One region of the Acuticoccus sp. MNP-M23 genome, then DNA from elsewhere that is predicted to be linked to it. Evidence: riboswitches for the same ligand, from Rfam matches in the RefSeq annotation. Region 1 holds a riboswitch; the other holds the start of a gene.
What was found. Region 1 has a riboswitch for cobalamin ahead of RDV64_RS04400 (CbtB domain-containing protein). Riboswitches for the same ligand answer to the same signal wherever they lie in the genome.
Positions count from the first base shown of each region.

Region 2: linked by a shared signal. The riboswitch ahead of RDV64_RS07925 (DUF1636 family protein) and the one ahead of RDV64_RS04400 (CbtB domain-containing protein) in region 1 are both predicted to bind cobalamin.

Region 1 covers NZ_CP133480.1:922,044-925,442, forward strand. The annotation lists gene RDV64_RS04385 (class I SAM-dependent methyltransferase) at 1-523, shown strand, start outside; gene RDV64_RS04390 (hypothetical protein) at 533-1,018, opposite strand; gene RDV64_RS04395 (CbtA family protein) at 1,095-1,808, opposite strand; gene RDV64_RS04400 (CbtB domain-containing protein) at 1,831-2,037, opposite strand; cobalamin riboswitch at 2,070-2,314, opposite strand; gene RDV64_RS04405 (cobalt-precorrin-6A reductase) at 2,376-3,107, opposite strand; gene RDV64_RS04410 (alpha-hydroxy acid oxidase) at 3,315-3,399, opposite strand, start outside.
Region 2 covers NZ_CP133480.1:1,672,170-1,675,568, forward strand. The annotation lists gene RDV64_RS07915 (pyridoxine 5'-phosphate synthase) at 1-381, opposite strand, end outside; gene pdxA (4-hydroxythreonine-4-phosphate dehydrogenase PdxA) at 378-1,373, opposite strand; cobalamin riboswitch at 1,544-1,692, shown strand; gene RDV64_RS07925 (DUF1636 family protein) at 1,752-2,213, shown strand; gene cobW (cobalamin biosynthesis protein CobW) at 2,210-3,289, shown strand; gene cobN (cobaltochelatase subunit CobN) at 3,305-3,399, shown strand, end outside.

The sequences.
Region 1 (3,399 bases):
GGCCGGTGTGTCCGTGGAGCTGCGCGACGTGTTTGCCTATGATGCCGGCGTGCCGTTTCAGGCCGTGGTGTCCATCGGCGCGTTCGAGCACTTCGCCCGCCCGCAGATGACACGCGCGCAGAAGATCGACGTCTACCGCATCTTCTTCGAGCGCATTGCGGCGATGACCACACCCGGCGCGCGCTTCTCGCTCCAGACCATCGTCTGGGACAATGTGGACTTCGACACGTCCAAGGCGCTGCTTCCGCAAACGGTGTTCCCGCAGTCCGACATTCCGTTCATCGAGGAGATTGTCGCAGCCTCACACGGCACGTTCCGCCTTGCCTACCTGGAGAACGATCCGGACGAGTATGCGGCGACGCTTGCCGACTGGATCAAGGGCCTGCGCGCGGTGAAGAGCCATGTGATCGAAACTTGGGACGAAGAGAAGTACACCTTCTTCGAGCGTTATCTTCGCCGCTCGCGCTTTGCCTTCAAGCAGCGCTACAACTCGCTGGCCCGGATGGTTCTCGTGCGCCGCTAGGCCACGCGCTCAGTCGGCGTGCAAAATCCGGGTGGCGTGGATCGGCAGGCCATCCACAGCCAGCGTGCGGTGATCGTTGGCGTTGAGCGTCACCTCCAGATGGACCCGGCCTTCGGGGAGTGCCGGCACATGCACCCATGGTCCGTAAAGGCGGGCGACCTTGGCACCGTTGACGTAGAGGTGCGCGTGGCCCTCGCCGGGCTTGTCCGGCTTGCCGGCATTTTCGGGCGCAAAGCGGAAACCGGTTGTCTGAAGCGCAATGTTGTAGCCGCTCACCGTGTCGGGGGTGACGGTCATCGTCACGGCTGGCGCGTTGCCGGCGGGGCGGTTCAAGAGGCCATGGTCATGACCGCCACCGCCCGCCGCCGCGCCGTGGTGGGATAGGTCGCCATGGTCGTGCCCGTCCAGCGTGATGCCGTTACCGGCGGCCACCAGAAAGCCGATGCCCCCGCCAAAAATCAGGCCGATCGCAAAAAGCGCCAGTCCGCGTGCCATGTTCCGTCCTCGCAATGGGCTTGCTTCGTCGCCGGCAGATTGCGGCGGACAAAGCTGCGCCCGCCGCAAGATTCTGTCAGGTGCGCGGCTGAAGTGTTGACGCCTTCGCGGACGCCGCCTGCTCGCTGCGCCAGAACACGGCGGCAAACAGACCGAGAAGCCCCCACGCCATCGCGCCAACGCCCAGCGCGCGGGCGGCAAAGGTGGCGCCCAGTTCGGTGGGCACCGGGCCGGTGAACCCGTCCGGCTCCGGCGCACCGATGAGGTGCGGTGCGAGAAGCAGCACCACCGCACCCACAACGCCAAGCCAGTTGCGGCTGAACGCAATCAGCCACAGCCCCGCGCCGGCGGAAATCACGGTGGCCCACCACCAGATTTGCCGCAGCACGACATCTGCCGCCGCAACGCCCGGCACTTCGGGCGCCAGCGAGAAGGCCGGCGCGAACTGCACGGCTGCGAACCCCGCAAGGCCCCAGACGATGCCGCGGCGCGCGGTGACCGCCACGCCGCGTCGCTCCGCAACCGCCATCAGCGGCAGCAGAACCAGCGCGTAGCCAGTGTAGACGAGCATGCTGAACAGAAGGCTGAGGCCATCCCTCAGCACGTCGATGCCACCGGCAACAGTGGCGGTGCCGCTGGCCCCCTCGGCGCCGAAGTGGACAAGGGCGCCGGTTTCATAAAGCTCGGCATGGAGCAGCACCGGCTGGACGAAGATGAGCTGCAGCACGCCGGCCACAAGCCCTGCGAGCGCTCCTGCGAACAGGGCGCTTGTCAGAATTTTCGAGAACATGGTTTTAACTGGGTCCGGCGGCTCAGTGGCAGGGGAAGCCGGCGGCGTGGCGCGTGTCGTGCGCCGCGTCGTGCAGGACCGAGGCCTGCGAATGGCCGGTGACCCAGATGGTCGCGATGCCGATGAAGGCGGCAGCGGCCAGCGCCAGCACGTCCTTTGTGGCAAGGCGGGCGGTGTGGTTGCCGGAAATCGGGGCGGTGGCGCGGGTGGTCATGGTTTCGGTGGTCATGGTCGTTTCTCCTTCGCCGTCATCCCGACAGCGTTCGGTTGCACTTGCCCGGCAGGTCTCCTGGCTCGCGGGTCGTCATGCTCCACCGGCCTTCCCGGTCCGCCCTGCAAAGAGCATCCCAGTGACACAAGATGGCAAAGCACTCGCCGCACACAGTCGCGGGAGCGGCTCCGGCTGATCGGCTTTTCCTTTCACGAAAAAAGCCGGGCTCCGGATTCCCTCTTCGGTTTCGGCAGGCGGTGAGGCCGCACGAAACACCAAGCCTCCCTTTAATAGGGCATCATGCCGCAACGCACCAGCGTTTCCTCATCCGGCGCCATTCGGGCGGCATCCGGCGGTCAACGCAGATGGCGGCGCAGTTTGCGCATCATCTTTTCGGCATCGTGGGCGCTGGGCCATGGCTGCCGGCCCGGCCGGCGCACCATGTAGACGAGCGTCCGCCGTTCGCGGGCGACCACCAGCTTGGCACCGGCCGACTCGCCGCCCGAATTCTTGGTCACCAGCGCATCGAACCCGTAGCGGTCCCAGAGCGCCCTCTCGTCCTCGATGTCGAACGGACCGCGCTGCTGGATCACCACGATATCGCGCCGGTTGCCGAGGTTCGGCGCCTCGATGGAGCGCACGATGAGCTTGAGATCGCGCCGTGGCAGGAACGGCGCGAGACCGCCGGCCCCCACCGCCAGAAACACGGTCGAGCCACTGTCGAGCCGTTCGGCCGCCGTTTCCAGGCTGTCCACGTCCACCCATCGGTCTGACTTGGCGCGGCGCCAGGGCCGGCGCTCAAGCCGGTAGTACGGGATTTTCGCAAGTTTCGCGGCGCGTTTGGCGTTGACGCTCATGTGGGCGGCAAACGGATGCGTGGCATCCACCAGAACCTCGAAGCCATCCGTGCCGATGGCGTCGACCAGACCGTCGACACCACCAAACCCGCCGACCCGCATCGGGCCCGGATAGGACGCGGCCGTGCGGCCTGCCAGCGAGACGACAAAGTTCGCGCCCGCCTCATCCAGCATCTCGGCCAGTTCCCTGGCCTCCTCCGTTCCCCCCAGCAGCAGGATCTTCTTGCCCATGGTTCCTTTCAGCCGCTTGGCTATGCCCGCACGTAAACGGCAACGTCAGAGGCCGCCCGCGCGGTATCGAAGCACCTCGACCCGTCGGCGCCGAAGCCCCGATCGTGCCCTGAGGCAAAGCCGCCACACCGCCTTGCCCCCAGGACCAACGCATGGGCTACAGAAAGCGTGCCATCTCCCGCCGCACGGATTGCTCCTCTTGCGCGATCAGGCGCCGACAGCGTGGAGCGCCCGTTCGTTGTCGGTGTTCACCACCGGGGCCGAACGCGGGACCCCGCCCCAGACATTGTGC
Region 2 (3,399 bases), 750 kb from region 1:
GTCGGCAAGGCGGGCCACATAGTCCGGCAGGACGTTGCCGGCGGCAATGGCGTCGAGCCCGCCCTCGGTGGTGATCTCGGCGCGGTTCTCAGGCACCAGGCAGCAGGCGTGGGGGGAGATCTCGCGGGCGAGCGTCAGCATCTCCTCGGTGACCGCCATCTCGAAATTGAGCTTCAGCGGCACTTCGGCGCGCAGGCGGCTCATGTCCTCGTCGCGGATGTGGCGGCGGTCTTCGCGCAGGTGCGCGGTGATGCCGTCGGCGCCGTGTTCCATTGCGATCAGCGCGCCCCGCACCGGGTCCGGATTGTCGCCGCCGCGTGCGTTGCGGATGGTGGCGATGTGGTCGATGTTGACGCCGAGACGGGGGCTTTGCGGGGTCATTGTGTCTTTCCGAAGCGGCGCGCGGCGTGGTCCGCGGCGAGGTTGATGGCAGCAATCAGGCTGTCCGGCCGGGCGATGGCCTTGCCGGCGATGTCGAGCGCGGTGCCGTGGTCGGGCGAGGTGCGCACGAACGGCAGGCCGAGGGTGACGTTGACGCCCTCGTCGAACGCCAGCGTCTTGATCGGGATCAGCGCCTGATCGTGATACATGCACAGCGCGGCGTCGTAGGTGGCGCGGGCGCGGGCGTGGAACAGCGTGTCGGCTGACAGGGGTCCGAATGCGGCAATGCCGTCGGCCTGCAAGGTGGCGACGGCGGGGGCGATGATGTCGCGGTCCTCGGTGCCCATCTTGCCGTCTTCACCGGCGTGGGGGTTGAGGCCCGCCACCGCAATGCGCGGGCTCCCGATGCCGAAATCCTGCCGCAGCGCTCTAGCGACGATGCGGCCGGTCTCGATGATCTCGTCCGCCGTGAGGGCAGCGGGCACGGCCTTCAGCGCAATGTGGATGGTGACGGGAACGACGCGGAGGTCCGGCCCGGCAAGCATCATCACGGTGCGCGGGACGCCGCCCAGCTCAGCCAGAAATTCGGTGTGGCCGGGATGGCGGAAGCCGGCGTCGATCAGCACGGCCTTGTGGATCGGGTTGGTCACGACCGCGCCGGCCGCCCCCGACATGGCGAGCGAAACGGCGGTGCGGATGGATTCCAGCACGGCCGGCGCGGTGCCGCCCGACGGCGTGCCGAGCGCCAGCGGCACGGGTTCGGACAGCGGCAGGACGGGGAGCGCGCGGGCAAAGACCTCGGCGGCCTCGGCGGGACCGTTCACGGCCTCGACCGGCACGTTCAGCCCCAGCGTGGTGGCGAGCGCCCGGACCCGCGCCGGGTCGTCGATCAGAACGAAGGGCGGCAGGCGCCGGGTGGCCCAGGCGGCGAGGGTGATTTCGCCGCCGATGCCGGCGGGTTCGCCCATGGTGATGGCAAGTGGTGCGCTCATGGCGTTGCTTTCGCGCGAGGAAAGGGCGCTGGCAAGCCCGATTGCGGAATGACGGGCATGTCTGCCGCGCGGCCCGGCGCCGCGGTCCAGCTTGACACCCACGGGGCCATGACAGCAGATGGCCTCTGCCAACGGTGCCGGGGCGCGACGTGTTTGCGTGCGTGCCGGAGAAGGGAACGGGGTGCGGGCTTTCGCTCAACTCCCCGGCTGTGCCCGCAACTGTGAGCGGCGAGCTGACCGCCAACTGCCACTGATCCGCGCCCCCGGGCCGGAGCGGGAAGGCGGCGGACCAGCGTTCGAGCCGCGAGCCAGGAAACCTGCCGGAAGGCGCGCGAAACCAACCAACCTCCAGCGGGGACACTGGAGACGGAGGGAAGAATGACGTCATCAACGATGACGGCGACCGCCCCGTCCGCCACCATGGCGACGACGGACGCGGCGCCGCAGGACGAGCCGCATGGCGCGCCCTCACCCGTAACGCTGCTGGTCTGCACAAGCTGCCGCAATGCCGACGGCGCGGACAGCGACCCGCGCCCCGGTCAGCGCCTGCTTGCGGGCGTGGAGGCCGCCAACGACGGCGCCGCCACCGTGATCGGCCACGAGTGCCTCGGCAACTGCAAGCGCCGCCTGTCTGCCGCCTTTGTGGCGGAAGACGGCTGGACCTACGTTTTCGGCGACCTGGCCGAGGACAATGCCGCCGACCTGATCGAGGGCGCACGGCTTCTGGCCGAAGCGCGTGGCGGCGTGATGCCCTGGCGCGGCCGCCCGCAATGCCTGAAATCCGGTATGGTCTCCCGCGTCCCACCGCTCCCTTCAGCCACCGGAAAGGCCGTATCATGAGCCTCGACACACCCGCCCCGGCGGTTCCCACTGGCGTTCTGGCCGGTGCGCGGGCGCGCGTGCCCTGCACGGTCGTCACCGGCTTCCTCGGCTCGGGCAAGACGACGATCCTGCGCCACATCCTCGAAAATGCGGGCGGACGGCGGTTCGCGGTCATCGTCAACGAATTCGGCGACGTCGGCATAGACGGCGAAGTTCTGCGCGGCTGCGGGATCGACACCTGCCCGGAGGAGAACGTCGTCGAGCTGGCCAACGGCTGCATCTGCTGCACCGTGGCGGACGATTTCCAGCCTGCGCTGGACGCGATCCTGTCGCGCGAGCCGATGGTGGAGCACATCCTCATCGAGACGTCCGGCCTCGCACTCCCCAAGCCGCTGGTGCAGGCGTTCAACTGGCCCGCCATCCGCGCGCGGGTGACGGTGGACGGCGTGATCACGGTTGCCGACGCCGATGCGCTGGCCCGCGGCCTCGTCGCGCACGATCCCGCTGCGCTCGACGCCCAGCGCGCCGCCGATGAGACGCTCGACCATGACGACCCCATCGAGGAGGTGTTCGACGACCAGATCGCCTGCGCCGACCTCGTGATCCTGTCGAAGACCGACCTCGTCGACACTGCGGGCCTTGCCGCCGCGAAAGAGCGGCTCGGCGCGCATCTGGGCGCTTCGGTGAAGGTGGTGCCGTCCGAGAACGGGGCGATCAGCCCGGACATTCTCCTCGGCCTCGGCGCCGCGACGGAGGATGTGATCGAGAGCCGCTACAGCCACCACGACGGCGCGGACGACCACGAGCACGACGACTTCGACACCTTCATCGTCACGCTCCCCGCGGTGGAGAGCGCCGAGACGCTTGTCGCCCGCGTCGAGGCGGCGGGTGCACTGCCGGACGTTCTGCGCATCAAGGGCTTCGCCGAAGTGTCTGGCAAGCGGATGCGCCTTCTGGTGCAGGGGGTTGGCGCGCGCGTCACCTCCCACTTCGACCGGGCGTGGAGCGCGGATGAAACCCGTGCCACACGCCTCGTGGTGATCGGCCTCCACGACATCGACCGCGCCGCGGTCGAACGCGTCCTCCTGGGCTGATCGGGGCCGGGCCGGGTGCATATCGCCAACATCACCGCGGCCTCGCTGGACGGGGCGCTGGAGCCTGTCGACCTGGGGCAGGCCCCGGCGGACCTTGCCGTCCTGTCCTT